3 regions of the Variovorax sp. 10L421 genome follow, and region 2 is predicted to be linked to each of the others. Evidence: predicted binding sites of a transcription regulator. Region 2 holds the regulator's gene; each other region holds the start of a gene.
What was found. Region 2 encodes sigma-54, which starts transcription at its own class of promoters, with help from an activator protein. Its sites were predicted from a motif close to TGGCANGNAANCTGCTTT; they were not measured.
Positions count from the first base shown of each region.

Region 1: AC1DFC_RS10390 (isopenicillin N synthase family dioxygenase) is a predicted target of sigma-54. The motif match lies at 5,715-5,732, and genes of this name have one in related genera.
Region 3: nirB (nitrite reductase large subunit NirB) is a predicted target of sigma-54. The motif match lies at 6,161-6,178, and genes of this name have one in related genera.

Region 1 covers NZ_JBFTJJ010000005.1:134,939-144,643, forward strand. The annotation lists gene AC1DFC_RS10350 (YybH family protein) at 1-187, opposite strand, end outside; gene rutA (pyrimidine utilization protein A) at 405-1,517, shown strand; gene rutB (pyrimidine utilization protein B) at 1,531-2,322, shown strand; gene rutC (pyrimidine utilization protein C) at 2,346-2,738, shown strand; gene rutD (pyrimidine utilization protein D) at 2,744-3,550, shown strand; gene AC1DFC_RS10375 (malonic semialdehyde reductase) at 3,547-4,149, shown strand; gene rutF (NADH-dependent FMN reductase RutF) at 4,162-4,710, shown strand; gene rutR (HTH-type transcriptional regulator RutR) at 4,867-5,571, opposite strand; gene AC1DFC_RS10390 (isopenicillin N synthase family dioxygenase) at 5,765-6,766, shown strand; gene AC1DFC_RS10395 (VOC family protein) at 6,771-7,157, shown strand; gene AC1DFC_RS10400 (BMP family ABC transporter substrate-binding protein) at 7,226-8,335, shown strand; gene AC1DFC_RS10405 (ABC transporter ATP-binding protein) at 8,359-9,705, shown strand, end outside.
Region 2 covers NZ_JBFTJJ010000018.1:98,722-107,535, reverse strand. The annotation lists gene lptB (LPS export ABC transporter ATP-binding protein) at 1-271, shown strand, start outside; gene rpoN (RNA polymerase factor sigma-54) at 426-2,003, shown strand; gene AC1DFC_RS21515 (phospholipase D family protein) at 2,023-3,708, shown strand; gene AC1DFC_RS21510 (YceI family protein) at 3,746-4,390, opposite strand; gene AC1DFC_RS21505 (YceI family protein) at 4,447-5,040, opposite strand; gene AC1DFC_RS21500 (cytochrome b) at 5,037-5,621, opposite strand; gene AC1DFC_RS21495 (sensor histidine kinase) at 5,713-7,503, opposite strand; gene AC1DFC_RS21490 (THUMP domain-containing class I SAM-dependent RNA methyltransferase) at 7,586-8,814, shown strand, end outside; gene AC1DFC_RS21485 (surface-adhesin E family protein) at 8,810-8,814, opposite strand, start outside.
Region 3 covers NZ_JBFTJJ010000008.1:73,802-83,506, reverse strand. The annotation lists gene uvrA (excinuclease ABC subunit UvrA) at 1-1,140, opposite strand, end outside; gene AC1DFC_RS13230 (ABC transporter substrate-binding protein) at 1,319-2,434, shown strand; gene AC1DFC_RS13225 (hypothetical protein) at 2,453-2,599, opposite strand; gene AC1DFC_RS13220 (MFS transporter) at 2,719-4,413, opposite strand; gene AC1DFC_RS13215 (DsbA family protein) at 4,584-5,228, opposite strand; gene AC1DFC_RS13210 (DUF1289 domain-containing protein) at 5,225-5,482, opposite strand; gene AC1DFC_RS13205 (YbaK/EbsC family protein) at 5,479-5,967, opposite strand; gene nirB (nitrite reductase large subunit NirB) at 6,363-8,894, shown strand; gene nirD (nitrite reductase small subunit NirD) at 8,915-9,256, shown strand; gene AC1DFC_RS13190 (formate/nitrite transporter family protein) at 9,308-9,705, shown strand, end outside.

The DNA.
Region 1 (9,705 bases), on a different contig from region 2:
CGCGGATCGCCACGGCCCCCACCAGCCGCGGGCCCCCGGGATGCACGCAGAACACCTCGTCCTCGTCGGCCCAGCAGGCCATCAGCGCGTCGATGTCGCCGCGCTGCAGCGCTTCGTAGAAGGCCGCTTCGACGTCGTCGGCAGTGCCGCCGATGGCCGCGGCGGCGCGGAGTGGGGTCTTGGGCATGGCGTGATTTTGCCGCGCCGTGCGTGACGGCGGCACTGCACCTCTTTGGTCCATGCTGCACCGTGCTGCCGCGATCCCGGCAGAACACCTGCTCCACTTTGGACCAAATGGTCAAAACATGGATGCAATTTTTCCCTAACCCATTGATTTAAAACAACTTATTCAACTGGCACGGCGCATGCCAGGAGCTTCGCAACCTCGCAACAGGAGCGCTTTCATGAACGTCGGCATCTTCATTCCCATCGGCAACAACGGCTGGCTGCTTTCCGAAAACGCGCCGCAGTACAAGCCCAGCTTCGAACTCAACAAGCAGATCACCCTGAAGGCCGAGCGCTACGGTGTCGACTTCGTGCTGTCTATGATCAAGCTGCGCGGCTTCGGCGGCAAGACGGAGTTCTGGGACCACAACCTCGAATCCTTCACGCTGATGGCCGGCCTCGCCGCCGTCACCAGCAAGATCAAGCTGTTTGCCACGGCCGCCTCGCTGGTGATGCCACCGGCCATCGTGGCGCGCATGGCGTCGACCATCGACTCCATTTCCAATGGCCGCTTCGGCCTCAACCTCGTCACCGGCTGGCAGCGGCCCGAGTACTCGCAGATGGGCATGTGGCCCGGCGACCAGTTCTTCGGCACGCGCTACCAGTACCTCAGCGAATACATCCAGGTGCTGCGCGACCTCTGGGGCACCGGCCAGTCCGACTTCAAGGGCGACCATTTCAAGATGGACGACTGCCGCCTGAGCCCGCAGCCGCAGGCCGACATGAAGGTGATCTGCGCGGGCCAGAGCGATGCGGGCATGGACTTTTCCGCGAAGTACGCCGACTACAACTTCTGCTTCGGCAAGGGCGTGAACACGCCCAAGGCCTTCGCGCCCGCGGCCGAGAAGCTCATCGAGGCCACCGCGAAGACCGGCCGCAGCGTCACCACCTACGTGCTGATGATGGTGATCGCCGACGAGACCGATGACGCCGCGCGCGCCAAGTGGGAGCACTACAAGGCCGGCGCCGACCATGAAGCGATTGCATGGCTGGGCCAGCAGGGCGCAGCCGACACCAAGTCGGGCGCCGACACCAACGTGCGCCAGATGACCGACCCGACCTCCGCCGTCAACATCAACATGGGCACGCTGGTCGGCTCCTACGCCACCGTCGCGCGCCTGCTCGACGAAATGGCAGAGGTGCCCGGCACCGAAGGCGTGCTGCTGACCTTCGACGATTTCGTGCAGGGCGTCGAAGCCTTCGGCGAGCGCATCCAGCCGCTCATGAAGAGCCGCGCGCATGTGCAGAGCCCCGTGCCTTCGCAGGCCGAGCCCGAGCGCCTCGCGGCCTGAGCAGGAGCATCACGTGAGCACTCCCGCACGCAACACGACTCTCACATCGAACATCCCCGTTGGCGCACCGCGGCTGCCCGGCGCCCCCGCACCGCAGGTGCTGCCCGCGCGCCCCGAGCCACTGGCGCTGCACGCGACCGATTCCGCGCTGATCGTCGTCGACATGCAGAACGCCTACGCCTCCATCGGCGGGTATGTCGACTCGGCAGGCTTCGACATCTCGGGCGCGCAAGGCACCATCGCGAACATCGCGCGCACCATCGCAGCGGCACGCGCGGCCGGCATGCTCGTTGTGTTCCTGCAGAACGGCTGGGACGCGGCGTACATCGAAGCCGGCGGCCCCGGCTCGCCGAACTGGCACAAGTCGAACGCGCTCAAGACCATGCGCGCCAGGCCCGAGCTGCAGGGCAAGTTCCTCGCCAAGGGCGGCTGGGACTACGACCTCATCGAAGAGATTAAGCCACAGCCCGGCGACATCGTCGTGCCGAAGACGCGCTACAGCGGCTTCTTCAACAGCACGCTCGACAGCACGCTGCGTGCACGCGGCATCCGCCACCTGGTGTTCACCGGCATCGCGACCAACGTGTGCGTCGAATCGACGCTGCGCGATGCCTTCCACCTCGAATACTTCGCCGTGATGCTCGAAGACGCCACGCACGAACTCGGCGGCCCTGCGATCCAGAAGGCATCGGTCTACAACGTCGAGACCTTCTTCGGATGGGTCTCCACGATGGACGACTTCTGCCGCATCTTCGCGCCTTCATCGATCACCCAACCCGCACCGGCCGAAACGGCCATCGCCTGATTCACTTCAAGGAGCCTCCCCTCATGCCCAAGCAAGCCATCATCCCGCCCGGCACCGGCGTACCGCTCGCCCCCTACGTCCCCGGCACGCTCGCCGACGGCGTGCTCTACGTGTCGGGCACGCTGCCCTTCGACAAGGACAACAACGTGGTCCACGTCGGCGACGCGAGCGCACAGGCAAGGCATGTACTCACCATCATCCAGGGCGTGGTCGAAGCCGCGGGCGGCACCATGGACGACGTGACCTTCAACCAGATCATGCTCAAGGACTGGGCCGACTACGCGAAGATCAACGCGGTGTATGCCGAGTTCTTTCCCGGCACCAAGCCCGCGCGCTACTGCATCCAGTGCGGCCTCGTGAAGCCCGATGCGCTGATCGAGATCGCCTCGATCGCACACGTCGGCAAGAAGGCCTGACACTCATGCCGTCGCTGCACTACGAAGTGCATGGGCCGGCCGATGCGGCGGCCACCGTGCTGCTGTCGTCCGGCCTCGGTGGCTCGGCGGGTTTCTGGCAGCCGCAGCTCGGCGCACTGGTCGCCGCCGGGCACCGCGTCATCGCATACGACCAGCGCGGTACGGGCCGCAGCCCCGCTGCGCTGCCCGATGCGTATGCCATCGAACACATGGCGCAGGACGTGCTCGGCATCCTCGATGCCACGAAGACTTCGCAATGCCACTTCGCGGGCCATGCGCTCGGCGGCCTGGTGGGCCTGCAGCTCGCGCTGGATGCGCCCTCGCGCATCGCGAGTCTCGTGCTCATCAATGCATGGTCCCGGCCCAATCCGCATTCGGCGCGCTGCTTCGACGCGCGGCTCGCGCTGCTCGGCGCCTGCGGCCCGCGCGCATACGTGGAAGCGCAACCGATCTTCCTGTACCCGTCTGCCTGGTGCGCCGAACACGCGCAGCGCGTCGCCGACGAAGTCGACCACGCCTTCGCGCATTTCCCCGGCGAAGCCAACATGCGCGCGCGCATCGCCGCGCTGCGGGCCTTCGACATCGACGCGCGCCTCGCCGACATCGCCGCCCCTGCATTGGTCGCCGCAGCCAAGGACGACGCGCTCGTGCCCTGGACCTGCTCGCAGCGCCTGGCCGATGGCCTGCGCGACGTCACGCTCGACTTCATGCCGCACGGCGGCCATGCCCACAGCGTGACCGAGGCCGAAGCCTTCAACCGCAGCCTGCTCGACTTTCTTTCCCGGGTCAGCGCACCCGCCGTTCCCGCATGACCCAAACGCTTTCCACCACACTCGACGACGCCGCGCTGTCGCTGCTTTTCACCGGCGCGCGCAGCCACAACGGCTGGACCGGCGAACCGGTCACCGATGCACAACTGCAGCAGATCTACGCGCTCGCAAGCCTCGGCCCGACCTCGGCCAACTGCTCGCCTGCCCGCTTCGTGTTCGTGCGCACGCCTGAAGGCAAACAGCGCCTCGCACCGGCGCTCTCCAAGGGCAACCTCGACAAGACAATGGCCGCACCCGTTACGGTCATCGCCGCATGGGACCGCAGGTTCTACGACAAGCTGCCCACGCTGTTCCCGCATGCCGACGCGCGCAGCTGGTTCACCGGCAGCCCCGAGGCCGCGCACGAGACCGCCTTCCGCAATGCCAGCCTGCAGGCGGGCTACCTGCTGCTCGCCGCGCGCGCGGTCGGCCTCGACGCCGGGCCGATGTCGGGCTTCGACAAGGCGAAGGTCGATGCCGCCTTCTTCGAGGGCACCGACTGGACCACCAACTTCCTCATCAACCTGGGCCACGGCGATGCGTCGAAGGTGTTCGGCCGCCTGCCGCGGCTGCCCTTCGACGAAGCCTGTGTGCTGGCCTGAAAGAGTCACGACATGCTGAACGCCATGGCCTCCCACCCTGCAGCATCGAACCCACCCGGCCTGCCTACGGGCCTGCCGAAGGCCGACTACCGCAATGCAATGGCACGCCTGGGCGCCGCGGTGAACATCATCACCACCGACGGCCCCGCAGGCCGCGCCGGCTTCACGGCCTCGGCCGTGTGCAGCGTGACCGACGAACCGCCGACGCTGCTGGTGTGCCTGAACCGCTCGGCCTCGGTGTATCCGGCGTTCAAGGCCAACGGCGTGCTGTGCGTGAACGTGCTGGCCGCGGGGCACCAGTCGCTCTCCGCGCTGTTCGGCGGCAAGACGCCGATGGACGAACGCTTCGCCGCCGGCAACTGGAGCCACAAGACCACGGGCTCGCCGATGCTCGACGACGCGGCCGTGTCCTTCGACTGCCGCGTGGTGCATTCAACGAGCGCGGGCACGCATGACGTGCTGTTCTGCGAAGCGGTGGCGATTGCCATCGGTGGCGCGGCGCAGGGGCTGATCTACTTCGACAGGAGCTATCACGAGATCGCTGCGCCGCCGCAGCACTGACGCTTCTTACCCTTCTGCATTCGCAGGCAATGCCTTTGAATTGCTCCTTCCCCCCTCTGGGGGAAGGCTGGGATGGGGGCAGGCAGAGCGCTCGATGGACACGCTGCTTGCCCCCACCCCAACCCTCCCCCAGAGGGAGAGGGAGCAAGGCAAGATTCAGCGGGGCGCAACGCCTTGCAGCACGATGCGCTGAACGCTCTCCACGGTCTGCTCGAAGAACGCCGCATCGTCCAGCGTGTGGCCCGTCAGCGCCTGCACCTGCACGCCGAAGTCCGCGTAGTGCTGCGTCACCGCCCACAGCGCGAAAATCAGGTGATGCGGGTCGACCGGCGCCAGCTTGCCGGCCTCGATCCACGCGCGAATCACTTCCGATTTTTTCTCCACCAGCGTGCGCAGCTCACGGTCGAGTTCATCGCGCAGCAGCGGCGCGCCCTGGATCATTTCAAGGCAGAACAACCGCGACGCATCGGGCCGGTCGCGCGACACCACCAGCTTGCGGCGGATGTAGCCGCCGATGGCCTCGCCCGGGTCCTGCTCGGCGCTGAAGCCGCGCAGCGGTTCGAGCCACAGCGCCAGCAGGTCTCGCAGCACATTGACGTAAAGCTCTTCCTTGTTCGCGAAGTAATAGAGCAGGTTGCTCTTCGACACATCGGCGCGCGCCGCCACCTGGTCGATCGACGTGCCGTGCAGGCCGAAGCGCGAGAACAACCCCAGCGCCGCGCCAAGGATCGCACTGCGCTTGTCCTCGATCTGGCGCAGCCGGCGGTTCACCGCGGACGCGCTGCGCACCGCGGGCTTGGCGCGCTTGCGCACCGGGCTCTCTTTGCTGGCGCTTGCGGCCAGCGCTTTGGTCTTCGGCATCTTCCCTCGCTCTAGTTCATGAATCGGCAGACGGCGCACCACTGTAAGGCCACGGTGCATCGCCTTGCGCCGCTGTTGCCTTCGCGGCGCAAGGTTGCGCACCATGCTGACGCGACGGATGCGTTTTGTCCATTTGGTCCAACTGGCACAGACGTTGCATGGCGAAAGGCATGCCAAGCATGAGGAACCTGCCATGACCCTGCTGTCCGTCCCCATCATCGATCTCGCGCCCTACTTCGCCGGCACTGCCGAAGGCAAGGCCGAGGTCGCGAAGAAGGTCGATGCGGCCTGCCGCAGCATCGGCTTCCTGGTCATCACCAACCACGGCATTTCGCCCGAGCTGATCTCGCGCGTGTCGTCGCTCTCGCGCAGGTTCTTCGACATGCCGCTGGGCGAGAAGCGCAAGGTCGATCGCCCGCGCGAAGACGCGGTGCGCGGCTACAGCGCAGTGGGCGAGGAAGGCCTTTCGTACAGCCTCGAAGAAGCGGCGCCGGGCGACCTGAAGGAATCGTTCTCCATCGGCCCGTCGAACGTGCCGAACGACGACTACCACCGCGGTCCCGCCGCCGGACCGCACTTCGAGCCCAACAGCTGGCCGCCCATCGAAGGTTTCCGCGAAGCCTATGAAGGCTACTTCGAGGCGATGAGCGATCTTTCGCGCTCGCTGATGCGCGTCTTCGCGCTCGGCCTGTCGCTGCCCGAGACCTTCTTCGACGACAAGATCGACAGGCACATCAGCATGTTCCGCGTGCTGAGCTATCCGCCCCAGCGCGAACAGCCGCTGCCCGGCCAGCTGCGTGCGGGCGCGCACAGCGACTACGGCAGCCTCACCATCGTGCTGCCCGACGACAAGGGCCTGCAGGTTTTCAACAAAGCCGGCCAGTGGGTCGACGTGCCGCAGGTCGAAGGCGGCCTGGTGGTCAACATCGCCGACCTCATGATGCAGTGGACCAACGACCAATGGGTGTCCACGCTGCACCGCGTGATCAATCCGCCGTTCGAGGTGGCGAGCACCAACCGCCGGCAGTCGCTGGTGTTCTTCCATCAGCCCAACTACGACGCGATGGTCGAGTGCCTGCCGAGCTGCCTCGCGCCGGGCGAAGAGGCGAAGTACGCGCCCATCTCCTCGGGCGACCACCTCACATCGAAGTTCGTCAAGCAGACGACCTTCGGCGGCACCAAAGTGACGGCCTGAACGCATGGCCCACCTGTCTTACGTCAACGTCTTCGCGAAGGACGTGGTCGCACTCAGCGGCTTCTACCAGCGCGTGTTCGGCTTCGCCGAGATCGAGGCGATCCGCTCGCCGATCTTCCGCGGGCTGGACACCGGCAAGTCGAGCCTGGGCTTCAACGCGCTCGATGCCTACGAACTGCTGCACCTCGCCGAGTTCTCCGACACGCGCGGCGTCAAGTTCCTGCTGAACATCGACGTCGACAGCCAAGCCGACGTCGACCGCATGGTGCCCGTTGCGCTCGAAGCGGGTGCCACGCTCGTCAAGCCGCCGTACGTCACCTACTACAACTGGTACCAGTCGGTGCTGCTGGACCCCGAGGGCAATGTGTTCCGCATCAACTTCATGATGTGACGCGCACTGCCCGTTTTCGATTTTCTCGTCCCTCCCTTTCTTCAAAGCCCCTCACCCAAGGTAGTTCCATGCAGCAGCTGCGCACCCTCACTCCCGGCCTGGGCCTCGCGATGACCATCGCGGCCGGCGGCGCGTTCTTCACCACGCTGCCCGCCGCGGCCGCCGATGGCTTCACGCTGAAGGACAAGCCGAAGATCGCGATGCTCTACTTCGGCCCGAAGAACGACGGCGGCTGGACGCAGGCCTTCGACGAAGCCCGAGCGAAGGTCGAGAAGGAAATCGGCCAGAAGATCCAGTTCGTCGAGAACGTGCCGGAAGACGCCTCGGCCATCAAGCCCGCGGCCGAGAAGTTCATCCAGCGCGGCGCCAACATCGTGATCGGCACGGCCTTCGGCTACTCCGACAGCTTCAAGGACCTGGCAGCCAAGTACCCCGACGTGGCCTTCCTCAACGGCTCGGGCACCACCAACGGCAGCAACCTCGAATCCTTCTACGGCCGCACCTACGAGAGCCAGTATCTCTGCGGCATGGCGGCCGGCGCGGCGTCGAAGACCGGCAAGCTCGGCTTCGTCGCGGCCAATCCCTTCGGCGTGGTGAACTGGACCATCAACGCCTTCGCTCTCGGCGCGCAGAAGATGAACCCGAACGCCACGGTCAACGTGATCTACACCGGCGCCTGGAACGACCCGGTGAAGGAACGCGCCGCCGCCGCCGCACTGATCGACCAGGGCGCCGACGTGATCGGCCAGCACGTCGACAGCCCCACGCCGCAGATCGTCGCGCAGGAACGCGGCGTGTACGGCACCGGCCACCACCGCGACCTGCGCCAGTTCGCGCCCAAGGCCACGCTGTGCTCGTCGGTGTGGGTGTGGGACCGCTTCCTGACACCCGAACTGAAGAAGGTGATGGCGGGTGGATGGAAGCCTTCGCCATACGGAGCCTTCATCGAGATGAAGGACGGCGGCACCGACATTGCGGGGTTTGGCCCCGCGGTGCCCAAGGACAAGGCCACGCTCATCACCGCCGAGCGCGACGCGATCATGAAGGGCAAGCAGGTCTACGCCGGCCCGCTCGCCGACCGCGACGGCAAGGAGCGCGTGGCCAAGGGCGCGGTGCTGTCCGATGCGGACCTGTGGAAGATGGACTGGTTCGTCAAGGGCGTGGTTACGCAGAAGTAAGCAAGCAAGGCCTCCGGAACCTCATGCCCAATGCGCTCGAACTCACCGGCATCCGCAAGTCCTTCGACGGCTTCGCGGCATTGACCGACGCTCACTTTGCCGCGCGCTGGGGCGAGGTGCATGCGTTGCTGGGCGAGAACGGCGCGGGCAAGTCTTCGCTGATGAACATCGCGGCCGGGCTCTATGCGCCCGAGGCCGGGCAACTGATGGTGGACGACAACGCGGTGCGCTTCGCCGGTCCGCGCGACGCAGCGAAGCACCGTATCGGCATGGTTCACCAGCATTTCAAGCTGGTGCGGCCTTTCACGGTGGCGCAGAACATTCTGCTCACGGCACCGCCGCCGGCCGAGTTTCAAAGCCATGGCGAGCGGCTTCGCGAGATCGAGCGCGACATTCGCAACAAGGCCTCGGAGCTGGGCTTCGACATCGATCCGTCGAAGCGCATCGATGCGCTTTCGATTGCCGAACAGCAGCGCGTCGAGATCCTCAAGGTGCTGCTCGCGGGCGCACGCATCCTGATCCTCGACGAGCCCACGGCCGTGCTGACCGACCAGGAGGCCTCGCGCCTGCTGCAAACGGTACGAGGGCTGGCGCGCGCCGGGGCGGCCGTGGTGCTGGTCACGCACAAGATGGCCGACGTGAAGACGTATGCCGACCGCGTGACGGTGATGCGCGGCGGGTGCACGGTGGCCACGCTGCGGCCCAACGAAGCCTCTGTTGCCGAGCTGGTGAAGCTCACGGTGGGTGAGTCGATTGCAATGCAAGGCTTCCAGGCCTCGACCATATCGCGTGGCCCGGTGCGCTTGTCCGTGCGCGGACTGCGCACGCCGGCCTCGCCCGAAGGCCGGCGCGTGCTCGACGGCGTGGATCTCGAACTGCACGCCGGTGAAATCTACGGCCTCGCCGGTGTCGGCGGCAACGGACAGGGCGAGCTGGCGGGCGCGATCATGGGCCTGCCGGGCGAAGCCACCGAAGGCGAGATCCGGCTCGAGGGCCATGGCGCCATGGCCGCATCGGCACGCCGCGGCATCGGCATTGCCGCCATTCCGGCCGACCGCTACGGGCTCGCGCTCGCGGGTGGCCTCTCGGTGGCCGAGAACTACGCCATCGGCCGCGTGCACACCGGCCGCTACGGCCCCGTGTGGCGCCTGCGCCGCAACCGCATCCAGAGCGATACGCAGGAAGCCGTGCGCGCCTTCGACGTGCAGGGCGTGCGCTCGGTCGCGCAGAAGGCCGCACTGCTGTCGGGCGGCAATGCGCAGAAGCTCGTGCTGGCGCGCGAATTCGGCAAGTCGCCCACGCTGGTGCTCGCGCACAGCCCCAGCCGCGGGCTCGACGTGCGCGCCAGCGCCGAGGTGCATGCGCGGCTT
Region 2 (8,814 bases):
GGCCACCCAGCCGCGCTTCATCCTGCTGGACGAGCCCTTCGCCGGCATCGACCCGATCGCGGTGATCGAAATCCAGCGGATCATCAGCTTCCTGAAGGAGCGCGGCATCGGCGTGCTCATCACCGACCACAACGTGCGTGAAACGCTGGGTATCTGCGATCATGCGTTCATCATCAGCGACGGGCATGTGCTGGCACAAGGCACACCCTCGGAGATCGTCGACAACGCCGAAGTACGCAGGGTGTACCTGGGCGAACACTTCCGGATGTGATCGTGCGGCGAGGGTCAAGGATCATCGTGGCCACCGTCCGCGCGGAGCTTCCTCGCGGGGGCCGCCGCGCACGGCCGCCCGAAGCGGCCGGCCCGTCCCCGGTAGGGGGTTGGCGTAGCGCGAAGCGCGCAGCCTGGGGGGGGGCCATTTCCTCATGAAGCAAGGGCTGTCCCTTCGCGTCTCGCAGCATCTGGCACTGACGCCACAGCTGCAGCAGTCCATCCGGCTGCTTCAGCTTTCCACGCTCGAACTGAGCCAGGAAGTCGAGCAGATGCTGGACGAAAACCCGTTCCTCGAACGCACCGCGGAAGAAGCGGCGCGCGAGGAATTCGGGCTCGACACGGCTGATGCGCCGGTTCCGCGCGATGAGGGCGAGAGCGACTTCGCGCCTTCGGCCGCCAGTGCGCCCGCCGAGACCACCAGCACCACCACGGCGGATACCGACGGGCCAGCTGCCGAGATCACCGAGCGTGAGCCCGACTGGGAAGGCGACGGCACCGTCGACATGGCGGCGCCCGACGACAGCGAGTGGGGCAGCGACGCGCCCGCGCGCCAGAACAACCTCGGCGACGACGAACGTGCCGACGCCACTGAACTCGCGCGCAGCCAGGAGTCGCTGCAGTCGTTCCTGCACCGCCAGGCGCTGAGCCTGCGCCTGAACGAGAACGACAGCGCCGCGCTGCGCTTTCTCATCGAATCTCTCAACGACGACGGCTACCTCGAAGACTCGCTGCCCGCGCTGGCCTCGGGCCTGGCTGGCGACGACAACGACCAGTTCGACGACCTCGTGCATCACTTCCAGGTGGCGCTCGGACTGCTGCAGAGCCTGGAGCCCGTGGGCGTAGGCGCGCGCGACCTCGGCGAATGCCTGGGCATCCAGCTGCGCGCCATGGCCAGCGAGGACGAGACCGACGAAGAGGCGCTGGTCCGCAAGACCGCCATCACCGTCTGCAAGCAGCCGATGGAGCTGCTTGCGCGCCGCGATTTCAAGCGCCTGGCCACGCTCACCCGCAGCAGCGAGGAGCTGGTGCGCTCGGCGCTGCAGATCATCGCGCGGCTGGAGCCCAAGCCGGGCCGGCGCTTCGTCGACGTGGAGCGCAACATCGTCATTCCCGATGTGATCGTCACCAAGACCGGCCGCGGCACCAACGTGAAGTTCCGCGTCATGTTGAACCCCGAGGTGATGCCGCGTCTGCGCGTGCACGACATCTATGCCGGCGCGCTCAAGTCGCACAAGGGCGAGGGCAGCCAGGCGCTGTCGCAGCGGCTGCAGGAGGCGCGCTGGTTCATCAAGAACATCCAGCAGCGTTTCGACACCATCCTGCGCGTGAGCAACGCCATCGTCGAGCGGCAGAAGAGCTACTTCGTGCATGGCGAACTCGCGATGCGCCCGCTGGTGCTGCGCGAGATCGCCGACGAGCTGGGCCTGCACGAATCGACCATCTCGCGCGTGACCACCGCCAAGTACATGGCCACGCCGTTCGGCACCGTCGAGCTCAAGTACTTCTTCGGCTCGGCGCTGGGCACCGAGACGGGCGGCAATGCGTCGAGCACCGCGGTGCGCGCGCTGATCAAGCAGTTCGTGAGTTCCGAGAGCATCAAGAAGCCGCTGTCGGACAGCCAGATCTCCGAGATGCTGAAAGAGCAGGGCATCGAGTGCGCACGGCGCACCGTGGCCAAGTACCGCGAGGCGCTGCGCATCGCGCCCGCGAACCTGCGCAAAGCCCTGTAACTTGGCACACCCCCAGGCTATGCGCACTTCGTGTCGCTTCGCCAACCCCCTTGCAGGGGGCAACACCTGCGGCCCGGCGGAGCCGGTTCCGCGGTGTTCCCCGAACGGACCTGGACCGTATTGGCGCTGGGGCCTGGCGCTGTTGTTCGCGGCTTTCGCACTGCTCGCCACCGGCTGCGCCACCCTGCCCAACGAGGCCCCGCGCGCACCCACCAAGGCCATGGCCGTCTCGGCCGACACCGCACTCGGCAAGCTCGCGCTGGCCTCGCAGCCCGACCCCGACCTGAGCGGTTTTCGCCTGATGCCCGGTGGCGACTTCGCCTTCGACACCCGCATCCAGCTGGCCCGCCGTGCCCAGCGCACGCTCGACGTGCAGTACTACCAGATCGAGAACGACGAGACCGGCCGCTACCTGCTGCGCACCCTGCGCGACGCCGCCCAGCGCGGCGTGCGCGTGCGGGTGCTGATGGACGATCTCTACACCTCGGGCGAGGACGAACTGCTGCTCGGCTTTGCCGCCACGCCCAACGTCGAACTGCGCCTGTTCAACCCGTTCCCGGCCGGGCGCGCGAGCATCCTGAAGCGCTTCACTGCCTCGCTGTTCGACTTCAGCCGCGTCAACCGGCGCATGCACAACAAGCTGTTCATCGCCGACGGCGCGATGGCGGTGGCGGGCGGGCGCAACATCGGCAACCAGTACTTCACGCGCACCGCGGGCGAGAATTTTCTCGACCTCGACACCTTCGTCACTGGTGCGCTGATCCCGCGGCTGGGCAGCCTGTTCGACCAGTACTGGAACAGCATCTACGTGCGGCCGATCCAGTCGGTGGTGCGCAGCGAGTTGTCGGCCGAAGAGCTGCAGCGCCGCTTCGACGCGGTCACCGGCCCCGACACTACTCCACCGCCGCCGAAGCCCGCGCCCAACGACCTGCTCGGCTACAGCCCGATGGTGGAAGACCTGAACGCCGGCAAGCTCGGCCTGATCTGGACCACCGCCGAGGCCTATGCCGATTCGCCCGAGCGCGTGATCGGCAAGACCGCCTCCTACGGCGGCGTGCCGCTGCTCGACGTCGACAGCGTGCGCTACAACGTGGTCGAGCAGATGCGCCGTGCACGCTCCGAAGTGACCATCGTCTCGCCCTACCTGATCCCGGGCGCCACGGGGCTGGAGGTGATGCGCGAGATCCGCAACCGCAACGTGAAGATCAGCGTCGTCACCAATTCGCTGGCCGCCACCGACGAGCCGCTGGTGCACACCGCCTACCGCCGCTACCGGCCCGACATGCTCAAGCTCGGCGCCGACCTCTACGAGCTGAGCTCCACGCGCACCCGGCGCAGCGTGCGGCTGGGCCTGTTCGGCACCTCGGTGGGCAGGCTGCATGCCAAGTCGGCCGTGATCGACCGGCGCACGCTGTTCGTCGGCTCGATGAATTTCGACCCGCGCTCGGAGTCGGCCAACACCGAGATCGGGCTGATCATCCACAGCGCCGAGATGGCGCAGCAGGCGCTGAAACTCATCGACGTGCTCAAGCAGCAGGGCGCCTACCGGCTGCGCTTTGCCGAAGGCAGCAACGAGTCGCGCATCGAATGGGTCAGCGAGGATGCCGGCAAGCTCACCGTGCTGACCGAGGAGCCCGACTCCAGTTTCTGGGGCCGGGTCATGCTCGAATTGCTGGCGCCGCTGACGCCGGAGAGCCTGCTCTAGCTGGTGCTCGTGGCGCCGGCCAGGCCGGGCAGCGGTGTCATTGCACGTTGACCGCTTCGACCTGCACCAGCAGCTTCACCTTGTTCTCGAAGCCGAAGTTCAGCCCCCAGGTGATGCCCCAGTCGCTGCGCTCCACCGTGGTCTCGAAGTCGCCGCCGCACACCTGGCGGTTGATCAGCGGGCTCAGGTAGCAGTTGAAGCGCACGGCCTTCAGCGTCACAGGCCTGGTCTGGCCCATCAGCGTGAGCGTGCCGGGCACGTCGGTCACCTTGCCGCCGCTGAAATCGATGCGGTCGGCCACGAAGCGGCCGATCGGAAACTCGGCCACGTTGAAGAAATCCTTGCTCTGCACATGGCGGTTGAGCAGGTCGACGCCGGTGTTGATGGAGCTGATGTCCATCGTGATGTCGACCTTGCCGCTGGCGCCGGTGCCGTCGATCTGCACGGAGCCGTCCTTGGTGCTGAAGCGCCCGCGGTTGGTGGTGGTGCCGTAGTGCCCCATCTCGTACATCACGAAGGTGTGAGTCGGATCGATCACGTAGTTGGCGTTCTTCGCCGGCCCGCCCGCGGGCTTGGCGGCCACGGCCGGGGCGAATTCCGTTGGCAGTTGCTGTTGCTGCGCCGTGGCGCTGCCGGTGAATGCGGCGGCCGACAGGGCCGCGGCGAGAAGGAGCTTTTTCATGGTGTTGGATGCGGGAGGAAAGAGGAAAGTGAGTGAGGGGCGGACAGCCTGGCGCTTCACAACGGCCCGAAGCCCGTGAGCGTGAACCTGAAGCGCACCTGCACGTCGTTGCCGACCGTCGAGGTGTCGGTCCATTCGCCTTCGCCCACCTTGTAGTCGAGCCGCTGGATCGTGAAGCTCCCCGTGGCAACCGCCTCCTTGCCGCCGGCCGCGGCGATGCTGACGGGCACCGTCACGTATTTGGCGATGCCCTTGATGGTGAGCTTGCCCGCCATCTCGAACTTGCCGTCGCCCAGCGCCTTGATGGCGCTCGACTGGAAGCTTGCCTGCGGGAAGTGCGCGGCGTCGAACCACGGCTGCTTGGGCAGTTCCGCATCGCTCATCGGGACGCCGAAGCCGGCGCTGGCCGTGTCGATCTGCAGCGCGACGGTGCCGCCCTCGGGCTTCTTCGGGTCGAAGGCCACCTGCGCGTCGAATTTCTTGAACGTGCCTTCCACGGGCACGCCCATTTGCTTGCTGACGAAGACGATCTGGCTCTTGTCGGCCACGAGCTTTGCCGCTGCGGGCTCGGCGCCGGCCGGCAGCGCCAGGGTGGCGAAAGCCAGCGCCGCGAGCGACGGCGCGAGACGGAAAAACAGGCGCTTGATCATCGAGCTGGTTCCTTGCGTGGCCGGGGCCACATGCGTTTGAGAAGACCGTCGCGGTCGATCCAGTGGTGCTTGAGCACCGCCGCCACGTGCAGCAGCGTGACGCCTGCCAGCACGAAGGCGCAGTTGCGGTGCAGCGGCTGCAGCACCGCCTCGGCGAAGGCGTGGTCGACCGGCACGAAGTCGGGCAGCGGCAGCACGCCGAACCACGCCACCGGCATGCCCATGGCCGAGCTGTAGGCCCACCCGGACAGCGGCACCGCGAAGAACAGCAGGTACATCAGCGTGTGGCTGATGCGGTAGCTCGCCAGCTGGAGCGCCGACATGCCCGGCGGGAGCGCCGGTGGACGATGCCCGAGCCGCCACAGCAGCCGCAGCGCCGACAGCGCGAGGATGGTGACGCCCGCCCACTTGTGCCAGCTGTAGATCTTCAGGCGCAGCGGCGAGAACGGCAGCCCCGTCATGTAGAGCCCTACGCCGAACGAGCCCACGATCAGGGCCGCAAGCAGCCAGTGCAGCGCCATCGTGAACGGGTCGTAGCGCGCGTCGGCTGCGAGGGGGGATGAAGATGTGTCGGAGGACATCGTGAGCAGGACAGGCGGCCTGTGCGCGGAGCATATATCGGAAGCGATGACATCACCGCACGGCCCGTGCCAGCCCGCCGCCCTGCCGGCCTCAGCCCTGCGACGGCTGTTGCGCCCTCAGCAGCACCCCGCGCAGTTCGTCCGGCTGCACCGGCTTGCGCAGCGCATGCCAGCCACGCTCGGCGGCGAGCCGCTGGGTGGCTTCGTTGATGTCGGCCGAAATCAGCGCGATCGCCAGCGACGGCTTCTGCCGCTGCAGCTTGTCGGCCAGCGCGATGCCGTCGAGCGCACCCGGCAGGCGGATGTCGCACAGCGCCGCGTCGAGCGCGCGCAGGTCGGCCAGCGCCAGCGCCTCGGCGGCGCTGGCATAGACGCGCGGCTCCACGTCCCATTGCCGCAGCAGGGCACTGAGACTGTCGGCCACCACCGTGTTGTCTTCCACCACCAGCACTGCGAGCCCGGGGCGCAGCGTGTGCGTTGCATCGGCGCCGTCGTCCTGCGGCGCGGAAGCAGGGCGCGCCGCCACCATCGCGCCGTCGGGCGCGGCAGGCAGCTCGAAGCTGAACACCGACCCCCGCCCCGGCGCCGAGCGAAGCGACACCGCAATGCCGAGCTGCGCCGCCAGCCGCCGCACGATCGCCAAGCCCAGCCCGTGGCCGCGCTGCAGGTTGCGCTCGACGTTGCCGATCTGCTCGAAGTCGTCGAACACGCGCTGCTGCGCGTCGGCCGCGATGCCGATGCCGCTGTCGCGCACCTCGACGCGCCAGGCACGGCCGGTCCCGCGCCGGCGCGCCCGCACCGCCAGCAGCACGCGCCCGCGCGGCGTGAACTTGACGGCGTTGTCGACCAGGTTGGCGAGCACGCGGCGCACCGACAAGGTGTCGCTCCAGGCGATGGCGTCGTGCGGGCAGCGCACCAGCACCCGGCCGTCGCCTGCCTGCCGCGCCAGCCCCAGCAGCAGGGGCGCCAGAGCCACTGCCGCCGGACGCAGCGGATCGACCGCGGCCTCGATGCGGCCGATTTCGAGCAGCTGGTTGGTCAGCCCTTCGAGCGCCTGCTGCGCGCGCGCCAGCGAGCCCACGGTGTACTGAACCGCCTCCATGTCCGCGCCGCTGTTCAGCTGCTGGCGCAGCACTTCGGCCTGCAGGCCGATGGCCATCACCGGCTGGCGCAGGTCGTGGTTGGCGGCAGAGAAGAAGCGCAGCCGCTCGGCCTGCGCCTGCTCGGAGGCGCGCAGGCCGGCCAGCGCCTGTTCGCGCAGCGTGCGCTCGTTGAGCCGCAGGCCGATGTTCTCCTCGAGCTGGCGCGAGCGCTCGGCCACCAGCTTCCACATCATCGCGATCAGCCCGATGCCGATGACCGCCACGGCCATCATCACCGGCGCACCCAGCCAGAGGCCTGTGACGATGATTGGCGCCAGCAGCAGCGTGATCGCCAACTGGGTGGCCGGCGTATAGAACGACACCGAGAAGGCCGACGACAGCGTCATGCCCATCAGGATCAGGCCCAGCAGCAGCTGCAGGTCGGCGCGCGCAGGGTCGAACAGCAGCACGCCGGCCAGCCCGTGCGCCAGTTCCCAGATGGCCGTGCGCAGCGTGTGCGTGCGCTGTTCCTCGCGCAGGGTTTCGGGCGTGAAGGGCTCGGGCAGGCGCTGCGGGAGGAAGCCGCGCATCACCGTCACCCCGGTGACCAGTGCGATCCACGCCAGCGCGCGCGGCACCGAGTATTGCCAGGCGAAGAGCGCCGCCACGCCGCAGTTCAGCAGGTATTGCACCAGCAGCACCGGGCCGATGGGCCGGATGGACAGCCGCAGCACCTCGCACTGGATCGCGAAGCGGTCGCTGCTGCCGGCGGCGGCCGGGGATGCGGGGGTGGGAGTCATCGGCAAATCGACTATATAGAGAAGGTGCGTGACGCGGCGACAATGGAGTCCCCTAGTCGGGCTTCCCGATGGCCAATTTTTTGTGAACGATCTCTCTCTTTTCCTGCCTTGCGCCGCCGGCGTCGAGGAATTCCTCGCCCAGGAGGTGCACGCCCTGACCGGCCGCGCCGGGCAAGACCTGCTCACGCTGCGCGGCGGCGTGCGGGTGCGCGCCGACTGGCGCGACGCCCTGAAGCTCAACCTGCACAGCCGGCTCGCGCAGCGCGTGCTGGTCGAGCTGGCCCACGCGCCCTACCGCAACGAGAACGACCTCTACGCCATCGCCAACGGCGTGGCCTGGGAGATCTGGTTCACGCCGAAGCAGACCTTCAAGATCGAGACCACTGCCCAGCACAGCCCGCTGCAGAGCCTGAACTTCGCCACCCTGCGCATCAAGGACGCCATTGCCGACCGCTTCCGCGCCAAGGCGAACGGCGTGCGCCCGAGCATCGAGACCCAGTGGCCCGACTGCCGCGTGTTCGCGCACCTGACCACCGACACCTGCACGCTGTACATCGACACCTCGGGCGAGCCGCTGTTCAAGCGCGGCTGGCGCCAGGACAAGGGCGACGCCCCGCTGAAGGAAACCCTGGCCGCCGCCATGCTGGCCGCCAGCGGCTGGTGGAACCCCGAGACCGGCGAAGTGTCCACGCAGCCGCTGTACGACCCCTGCTGCGGCAGCGGCACCATCGCCATCGAGGCGGCGCAGATCGCGCGCGGCATCGCGGCCGGGTCGCTGCGGCGCTTCGGGTTCGAGAAACTGCTGCCGTTCCAGGCGCATGTCTGGAACGCGATCCGGCAGGAAGCCGAGACCACCGTGCGCGAAGGCAGCGTGGCGATCTTCGGCTCCGACGTGTCGCACCGCATGGTCGACTTCGCCGAACGCAATGCCGAGCGCGCCGGTGTGGCGCAAGCGGTCGAGTTCCGCGGCGGCGATGCCTTGCAGCGCATGCCCCCGGCCGAAGGCGGCGTGATCGTGCTCAACCCGCCGTACGGCGAGCGCATCGAAGTGGGCGGCGTGGCCGGCACGGGCCGTTCCGGCGCGCGCGAATCGGCGCAGACCGCGCAGGGCGAGGGGGGCGACGGCGGCGAGTTCTTCCCGCAACTCGCCACCCACTGGAAGAAGAACTACGCCGGCTGGACCGCCTGGGTGCTGACGCCCGACCTGAAGCTGCCCAGGCAGATGCGGCTGAAGGAGTCGCGCCGCGTGCCGATGTGGAACGGGCCGATCGAGTGCCGGCTGTTCCGCTTCGATATGGTCGCGGGCTCAGC
Region 3 (9,705 bases), on a different contig from region 2:
GTAGGCCTTGCTCTCCAGGTAGCCGAAGAAGCGCCGCACGCCATACCACTGCTTGTTCCAGTTGCCTTCCTTGTAGTTGGGCGTGCCCTCGATCACCCAGTGCTTCTGCTCCTCGGTGAGCTTGTTCCAGGGCGTGTCGCGCGGGATGCCGGCGGCCTCGGCGTGGCGCATGAGGTCGTCCTGCGCTTCTTTCCACGCGGGCGTCTGGATGGTCTTGATGGCGCCGGCGCGCAGCGTGAGCTTGTCGTTCGGAATCACGAGGCCCAGGTCGACACCGATCACGCGGCCGAAACCGCGGCAGGTGTCGCAGGCGCCCACGGCCGAATTGAACGAGAACATCGACGGGATCGGGTCGGCATAGCGGATGTCGCTCTCGGGGCAGTGCAGGCCGGTGGAGAACTTCCACACGTCCGTCGGTGCGTTTTCCTCGGCGCCGGTCGCATGCACGGTGACGCGCCCGCTGCCGCGCTTGAGCGCCACCTCGATCGCCTCGACCACGCGCGCCCGCTCGGCGCCCGATGCACGGAAGCGGTCGGCCACCACGTCGAGCACCTTGCGCGGACCGGTGGGCGTGGCCACCTCGCGCTCGGCCTGCACGCGCGTGAAGCCGCTGGCCGACAGCCACTGCGTCACTTCCTCGGCCGTGGTGCTCGCTGGCAGCTCGACCGGAAAGGTGACCACGAGGCGCGGATCGCCCGCAGCCGCCGCGCGCTCGACGATCTGCGCGTAGATGCTGTCGGGCGAGTCGTGGCGCACCGGCAGCGCGGTCTCGCGGTCGAACAGGTCGGCCGCGCGCGCGAACAGCAGCTTCAGGTGGTCGTTCAGCTCGGTCATGGTGCCGACCGTGGAGCGCGAGGAGCGCACCGGGTTGGTCTGGTCGATGGCGATGGCGGGCGGCACGCCCTCCACCTTGTCGACGGCCGGCTTGTCCATGCGGTCCAGGAACTGGCGCGCGTAAGCGGAGAAGGTCTCCACGTAGCGCCGCTGGCCTTCGGCATAGAGGGTGTCGAAAACGAGGCTCGACTTGCCCGAGCCGCTGGGCCCGGTGACCACGGTCATCTCGCCTGTGCGGATGTCGAGGTCGAGGTTCTGGAGGTTGTGCTGGCGCGCGCCGCGAATCCGGATGGAGCCCTGTGTCATGAGTGCCTTGGGGGGTGGGGCAAACATTCTAGGGAGTGGCTCATGACGGGTTCGTGCAGTACTTCACAAGGTCGGTGGCTTCGCAGGGGTTTGTCCGGATGGAGTTGAAGACACTTTTAGAAACAAATAGCACATTTGTTTTCGATTGCTTCCGAGCTTGTCGAGAGGAGAAATTTCCATGAAGAAGATGACGCGCACGCTGTGTGCCGCCGCGCTGCTGGCACTGTCGGCGGCCGGCGCTCCGGCGCAGATCCTGATCGGACAGACCGCCGGCATGACCGGCTCGGTGGCCGCGGGCGTGAACGAGACCATCGGCGGCGCCCAGCTGGTGATCGATGCGGCCAATGCCCAGGGTGGCATCCACGGCGAGAAGATCGAGATGATCCGCATGGACGACGCTTTCGACGTCAAGCGCGCCAGCGAGAACGCCCGCGTGCTGATCGAGGACAAGAAGGTGCTGGCGCTCTTCATGAGCCGCGGCACGCCGCACTCGCAGGCCATCATCCCGTGGCTCGACAAGTACGACGTGGCGCTCATCGGCCCCTCGACGGGCGCGATGGTGCTGCACAAGCCGCTGCAGAAGCACGTGTTCAACGTGCGCGCCACCTACCAGCGCGAGGCCGAGAAGGCGGTGCAGCACCTGCTGACCATCGGCCTCACGCGCATTGCGGTGGTGCATGTGACCGACTCGTTCGGCGCGGACGCGCTCGAGGGTGCGATGACCGGCTTCACCAAGGGCAAGGCCAAGCCGGTCGTGACCATTCCGGCCGACCGCGAGAAGCCCGACTACAAGACCATCGTGCCGGCCATCAAGGATGCCGATGCACAGGCCGTGGTGTGGATCGGCTCGGGCGTCGCCGTGGTGGACGGCATCAAGGCGCTGCGCGCCGCGGGCTCCGCGGCGCAGGTGGTCACGCTGTCGAACAACGCTTCGTCGGGCTTCATCAAGCAGCTGGGCGACGCGAGCCGCGGCGTGATCGTGACGCAGGTGTTCCCGAACGAGCGCTCGCTCGGCCAGCCGATGGTGAAGGAAGCCCTGGCCCTCGCGCAGGCCAAGGGCCAGGCCGAACTGTCGCCGGCCACGCTCGAAGGCTTCGCCTCGGCCAAGGTGCTGGTGGAGGCGCTGCGCCGCGCGGGCCCCAAGCCCACACGCGCAAAGATCGTGGCGGCGCTCGACAGCCTGCGGGGCTACGACCTGGGCGGCGGGCTCGAGGTGAGCTACTCGCCGCAGGACCACAGCGGCATCGATTTCGCGGACCTGTCGATCATCAGCGACGGCAAGTTCAAGCGCTGACCGCCGCGCGGCGCCTTCCTACTTCGGCGCGGCGGCGGGCGCCGTTTCGTGCGCTGCGTCGGCGCCATGCTTCTCGCCCGACATGTCGACCTTGTCGCCGGCCTTGGAAATCACGAACAGAGCGATGGCGGCAAAGACGATGAAGCCGACGGCGAGTTTCCACATGGGTGCTGTCTCCTGACGAGGTTGATTCAAGGGGCTCAAGAAAAAGGCTTCATGCGGTTGGCATGAAGCCTCTTTGTTGAACGGAGGGCGGATGGCGCCCTCCTCTGCGCGAGCAGCGATCAGTCGTTGGCGTAGATGTCCACGTTCTTCGTTTCGCGGATGAAGAGCGTGCCCACCACCAGCGTGACGCCGGCGATGATGATCGGATACCAGAGGCCGTTGTACATGTTGCCGGTGGAGGCCACGATGGCGAAGGCGGTGGTTGGCAGCAGGCCGCCGAACCAGCCGTTGCCGATGTGGTACGGCAGGCTCATCGAGGTGTAGCGGATGCGCGTGGGGAAGAGTTCCACCAGCATCGCGGCGATCGGGCCGTAGACCATTGTCACCAGCAGCACCAGCCAGAACAGCAGCAGCACCGTCAGTACCTTGTTCATCTTCGCGGGGTCGGCCTTGGCCGGGTAGCCCGCGACCTTCAGGTCTTCGGCCACGCTCTTCTTGAAGGCGGCGATTTCCTTGGCGGAGCCCTCGTCGAACTTGGAGTTCACGACGTTGCCGACGGGCGCCTCGACCGACTTGTCGCCGATCTTCACGACGGCCTTCGAGCCCGGCGCGCCGGCCACGTTTTCATAGCTCACCGAGTTCTGCACCAGGTAGCGCTTGGCGATGTCGCACGAGCTCCTGAAGTCGATCTCGCGGGCCACCGGGTTGCCCTGGAACGAGCAGGTCGCAGGGTCGGCCGTCACCGTGACGCCGGCCGTGGCCTGTGCACGGGCCAGGTCGGGGTTGGCGGCTTCGGTCAGCATCTTGAAGACCGGGAAGTAGGTGACCACGGCCAGCAGGCAGCCGGCCATGATGATCGGCTTGCGGCCGATCTTGTCGGACAGCGTTCCGAAGACCACGAAGAACGGCGTGCCGATCAGCAGCGCGGCGGCGATCATCAGGTTGGCCGTGGTCGCATCCACCTTGAGCTGTGCCGTCAGGAAGAACAGCGCATAGAACTGGCCCGAATACCAGACCACGGCCTGGCCTGCCGTGAGGCCGATCAGCGCCAGGATCACGATCTTGAGGTTCTTCCACTGGCCGAAGGATTCGGACAGCGGCGCCTTCGAGGTCTTGCCCTCGGCCTTCATCTTCTGGAAGGCCGGCGACTCGGACAGCGAGAGCCGGATCCACACCGACACGCCGAGCAGCAGGATCGACACCAGGAACGGAATGCGCCAGCCCCAGTCGTTGAACACCGCTTCGCCCATGCCTTCGCGAACGCCCAGGATCACCAGCAGGCTCAGGAACAGGCCGAGCGTGGCGGTGGTCTGGATCCACGAGGTGTAGGCGCCGCGCTTGCCGTGCGGCGAGTGCTCGGCCACGTAGGTGGCGGCGCCGCCGTACTCGCCGCCGAGCGCGAGGCCCTGCAGCATGCGCAGCGCGATCAGGATCACCGGCGCAGCGACGCCGATGGTCGCGTAGCTGGGCAGCAGGCCGACGATGAAGGTCGACAGGCCCATGATCAGGATCGTCACCAGGAAGGTGTACTTGCGCCCGATCATGTCGCCCAGGCGGCCGAACACGATGGCACCGAACGGACGCACCAGGAAGCCCGCGGCGAACGCCAGCAGCGCGAAGATGAAGGCGGCGCCCGCATCGAGGCCGCTGAAGAACTGCTTCGCGATGATCGCGGCGAGCGAACCGTAGAGATAGAAGTCGTACCACTCGAACACGGTGCCGAGCGAGGAGGCGAAGATGACCTTCTTCTCCTCCGAGGACATGGGCCGGGGGGCCGGATGCGGCACTCCCCGTGAATCTAGTGTGGCTGCCATTGCGTCGTCTCCTGTGTGTGTGCGTTCATGCGGCGCCCGACTGTTTCGGGACCGTGAGGCATTCTTGGAGGCGCGACTGACCCGAGCCTTGCGCGAAACTGAACCGGTGCTTACGGTTTAAGGTGAAACCCGCGGGGCGCGTTTCAGGTTGTAAGAAATCCGGGGGTCGCTCAGTTTTTGCTGCTGCGCAGCAGGGACGGGCGCTGGTCCGCCGAGGTCCATTGCGGGCCGTCGAACCACGCATCGCCCGACAGGTAGGCGCGCAGCATCTGCAGGCCGTCGAAGCCCCAGAACAGGCGGCCGTCGACCACATAGGCGGGCGTGCCGAACACGCCGAGCTGCAGGGCCTCGTCGGTGTTGCGCTTGAGCAGGGCCTTGCTCTCCTCGCTGTTCGCGTCGCGCTTCGGCGCCAGCTGCGCGGTGAGCGCGGCGAGGCGCGCGGCGTCGCCCGCGTCTTCGCCGCCGCGCCACACATGGCGGAAGATGGTCTCGGCCACGAAGCGGCTGATGCTGCCGTCGTCGCTCGTCGACACTGCCAGCCGCAGGTGAGGCAGCGGGTTGTAAGGGTGCGAGGCGGGCATCTCGATCCGGATGCCGTTCGTGTGGCCCAGCCAGAGCACGTGGCGGTAGGTCCAGCTGCGCTTCGACGGAATCTCCACCGGCCCGAGCTGGCCGTGCTGCTTGAGCAGCGCCCCCAGCAGCACGGGCTTGTAGGCCACGCTGCAGCTCAGGCCTTCGAGCGCCTCCGGCAGGTGCTCGAACGCGAGGTGCGCGTAGGGCGAGATGAAGTCGAGATAGAAGTCGATGTGCTTCATGCGGCGTTGTCTCCTGAAGCGCGCCAGATGCCGGCCCGCGCCCGCAACTCTATCGCGCGCCACACGTGGCGTCGCGTTTCGTCCTCCATCCGGCTCCAGCCAGCGATCTCCGGGATGGTGCGCAAACACCCTTCGCAGAAGCCGCTCAGGCGGTCCATGCGGCACACGGAAGAGCACGGCGAGGGCACGTCGTCGGCCATGGCCTGCACGGCCACGGCGCGCTCGGCCAAGGTCTCGGCCTCGTCGAAGTTCACACCACGTCCGCCACCGGCGCGCCGGTGAGCTTCTCGAGGTCGTGCGGGCGCAGCTGGAACACCGCATGCGGATGGCCCGCGGCCGCCCAGATCTCCTCGAAGCGGAACAGCTCGCGGTCGATCAGCACCACGGGCTTGGTCACGTGCCCGACCGGCGACACGCCGCCGATGGTGAAGCCGGTGCGCGCCTTCACGAAGTCGGCGTCGGCGCGGCCGGTCTTGCCGACCAGCGCATCGACCTTCTTCTCGTCGACGCGCCTGTCGCCCGAGGTAATGACCAGCACCGCCGCCTCATCGCTCTTGCGGCGGAAGATGATGCTCTTGGCGATCTGGCCGACCGAGATGCCGAGCGCGTCGGCCGCCTGTTGCGCGGTGCGGCAGGCGTCGTCGAGCATGCGCGGGGCATGCGGATGGCCGGCGTCCTGGAGCACGCGCGAGACGCGCTGGACACCGTCGGGAAGGGAATGGAGTTCGGAGCCGCACATGGCAGGTTCAGCAGGTTCTGGGTTCATCGAGGCCCCAGAGCATACGGAAAAGCCTGCGCCGCCGCCCGGGGTGCACCAATGCGAAGAGCGTCGCGGCGCCAGGGCGCACGAGGCCCGTGCGTCCGGTGCCGGGCCCGGGGGCGTTTTCGGTGCGCAACCGGCCGGCCAGGGCGGCCGCGGCACCCGCATGATCGGGCATGGATATTGCTTATCCCTCGGTTCACAGTGCCTCCGCTAACGACGGCGGGGTTCAAGCGAGCCGGCGGCCGACAAGCCGCGAGCTCGTCTGCTCCAACCCAATTTCGCATCCGTTCCGTCGCGGGGCTCTGCTGCCGCTGTCTGCCACGACAGCGCGGCGCTGCACCTCCAAGGGCCGGCTGCGTGCAGGACCCCCAATGAAGATCGCAGTCATCGGCCACGGCATGGTCGGCCACAAGTTCCTCGAGCAACTCCACGAGCTCGGCGTCGCGAACGCGCAAGTCACCGTGCTGTGCGAGGAGCCCCGCCCGGCGTACGACCGGGTTCACCTGTCCGAGTTCTTCGCCGGCAAGACGGCGGAAGACCTGTCGCTCGTCGAGCCGGGCTTCTTCGAGCGCAGCGGCTTCACGCTGCGCCTGGCCGCGCGGGCGGTAGCCATCGAGCGGCGCAACAACACCGTCACCACGGCCGACGGCGAAGTGGTGCACTACGACAAGCTGGTGCTTGCGACGGGCTCCTTCCCCTTCGTGCCCGCCGTGCCCGGCCGCGACCGCCCGAACTGCTTCGTCTACCGCACCATCGAGGACCTCGAGGCCATGAAGGCCTGCGGCGCCCGCTCGAAGAGCGGCGTGGTCGTCGGCGGCGGCCTGCTGGGCCTGGAATGCGCCAAGGCGCTGCGCGACATGGGCCTCGAAACCCACGTCGTGGAGTTCGCACCGCGCCTGATGGCCGTGCAGGTCGACGAAGGCGGCGGCCGCGCCCTGCGCAACAGCATCGAGGCAATGGGCCTGCACGTGCACACCGGCCGCAACACGGTGGAGATCACCGACGGCGCGACCGCCCGCCACCGCATGGTGTTCGCCGACGGCACGCACCTGGAAACCGACATGATCGTGTTCTCCGCCGGCATCCGTCCGCGCGACGAACTGGCGCGCCAGAGCGTGCTGGCCGTCGGCCCGCGCGGCGGCGTGGCGGTCGACAGCCACTGCCGCACCAGCGACCGCAACATCTACGCGATCGGCGAATGCGCGTCGTGGAACGAGCAGACCTTCGGCCTCGTCGCACCGGGCTACGACATGGCCCGCGTGGCCGCCAGGCACATCGCCGGCCAGGACGACGCCGCCTTCACCGGTGCCGACATGAGCACCAAGCTCAAGCTGATGGGCGTGGACGTTGCAAGCATCGGCGACGCGCACGGCAAGACGCCGAAGTCGCGCGCCTACCAGTACGTCGACGAGCGCAAGCAGATCTACAAGAAGATCGTTGTCAGCGAGGACGGCAAGCAGCTGCTGGGCGCGGTGCTGGTCGGCGATGCCGCCGAGTACGGCACGCTGCTGCAGATGGCGCTCAACGGCATCGCGCTGCCCGCCGACCCTGAATTCCTGATCCTGCCGTCGAGCGACGGCAAGGCCAAGCCGGGCCTGGGCGTCGATGCGCTGCCCGACACCGCGCAGATCTGCTCGTGCAACAGCGTCACCAAGGGCCGGATCTGCGAGGCCGTGGGCGAGGGCGTGTGCACCGTCGCCGAGCTGAAGGCCTGCACCAAGGCCGGCGCCACCTGCGGCGGCTGCGTGCCGCTGGTCACGCAGGTGATGAAGATGGAGATGTCCAAGCGCGGCATGGCGGTCAACAACCACCTGTGCGAGCACTTCCCCTACTCGCGCCAGGAGCTGTACCACCTGATCCGCGTGGGCGAGATCCGCAGCTTCGCCGACCTGCTGGCAAAGCACGGCAAGGGCCTGGGCTGCGACATCTGCAAGCCGACGGCCGCGAGCATCTTCGCTTCGTGCTGGAACGAGTTCGTGCTGAAGAAGGACCTGGCCAGCCTGCAGGACAGCAACGACTACTTCCTCGGCAACATCCAGAAGGATGGCACCTACTCGGTGGTGCCGCGCATGCCGGGCGGCGAGGTCACGCCCGACGGGCTGATCGCGGTGGGCCAGGTGGCGAAGAAGTACGGCCTGTACACCAAGATCACAGGCGGTGCGCGCGTGGACATGTTCGGTGCGCGCGTCGAGCAGCTGCCCGCCATCTGGGAAGAATTGATCGCGGCCGGCTTCGAATCGGGCCATGCCTACGGCAAGTCGCTGCGCACGGTGAAGAGCTGCGTCGGCTCCACCTGGTGCCGCTACGGCGTAGACGACAGCGTCGGCCTGGCCGTGGAACTGGAGAACCGCTACAAGGGCCTGCGCGCGCCGCACAAGATCAAGTTCGGCGTGTCGGGCTGCACCCGCGAATGCGCGGAAGCGCAGGGCAAGGACGTCGGCATCATCGCGACCGACAAGGGCTGGAACCTCTACGTGTGCGGCAACGGCGGCATGAAGCCGCGCCATGCCGAACTGCTCGCGAGCGACCTCACCAAGGCCGAGCTGATCCGGCTGATCGACCGCTTCCTGATGTTCTACGTGCGCACGGCCGACCGCCTGCAGCGCACCAGCACGTGGCGCGAGAACCTCGAGGGCGGCCTCGACTACCTCAAGGATGTGCTGCTGCAGGACACGCTGGGCCTCGGCGACGAGCTGGAAACACAGATGCAGCGCGTGGTCGACACCTACCAGTGCGAATGGAAGACCGCGGTGAACGACCCCGTCACGCGCCAGCGCTTCCGCTCCTTCGTCAACAGCGAGAAGCCGGACGAGCACATCGTTTTCGTGCAGGAGCGCGGCCAGATCCGCCCCGCCCGCGTGGAAGAGCGCGGCGAAGCCGCCTCCGACGTCTCGATGGCCTGAAGAACACCCAAGGAAATCCCATGACCCAAGACAAGCTTCAGTGGACCCCGGTGTGCGCGGCCACCGACATCCTGCCCGACACCGGCGTGTGCGCGCTGGTCGACGGCGTGCATGTCGCGATCTTCAGCGTCGGCCATGAGCAGGCGCTGTTCGCCATCGACAACATCGACCCGAAGGCGGGGGCCAGCGTGCTGTCGCGCGGGCTGGTCGGCAGCCTGGGCGAGCGCATCGTCGTGGCTTCGCCGCTCTACAAGAACCACTTCGACCTGCGCAGCGGCGAATGCCTGGAAGCGCCCGAGCACTCGGTGCGCGCGCATGCCGTGCGCGTGCAGGAAGGCCGCGTGCTCGTCGCGCTGGCTTGAGGCCCCAGTCTCCCTTTTCAGTTTCGTCTCCATCGCTTCCAAGGAACCAGAATGGCCTATCTAGCCCCCGCCGAATTCGTCACCAAGATGGTGGACGCCGGTGAATCCAAGCTGCTGATGTCCACGCGCGACACGCTCATCCGCTCGTACATGGCGGGCGCGATCCTCGCGCTGGCGGCGGCCTTTGCCGTGAGCATCACCGTGAACACCGGCAATGCGCTCGTTGGCGCGATGCTGTTCCCGGTGGGCTTCATCATGCTGTACCTGCTGGGCTTCGACCTGCTGACCGGCGTGTTCACGCTGGCACCGCTGGCCGTGCTCGACAAGCGCCCCGGCGCCACCTGGGGCGGCGTCATGCGCAACTGGGGACTGGTGTTCACCGGCAACTTCGCGGGCGCGCTGACGGTCGCGGTGTTCATGGCCGTCATCTTCACCTTCGGCTTCAGCGA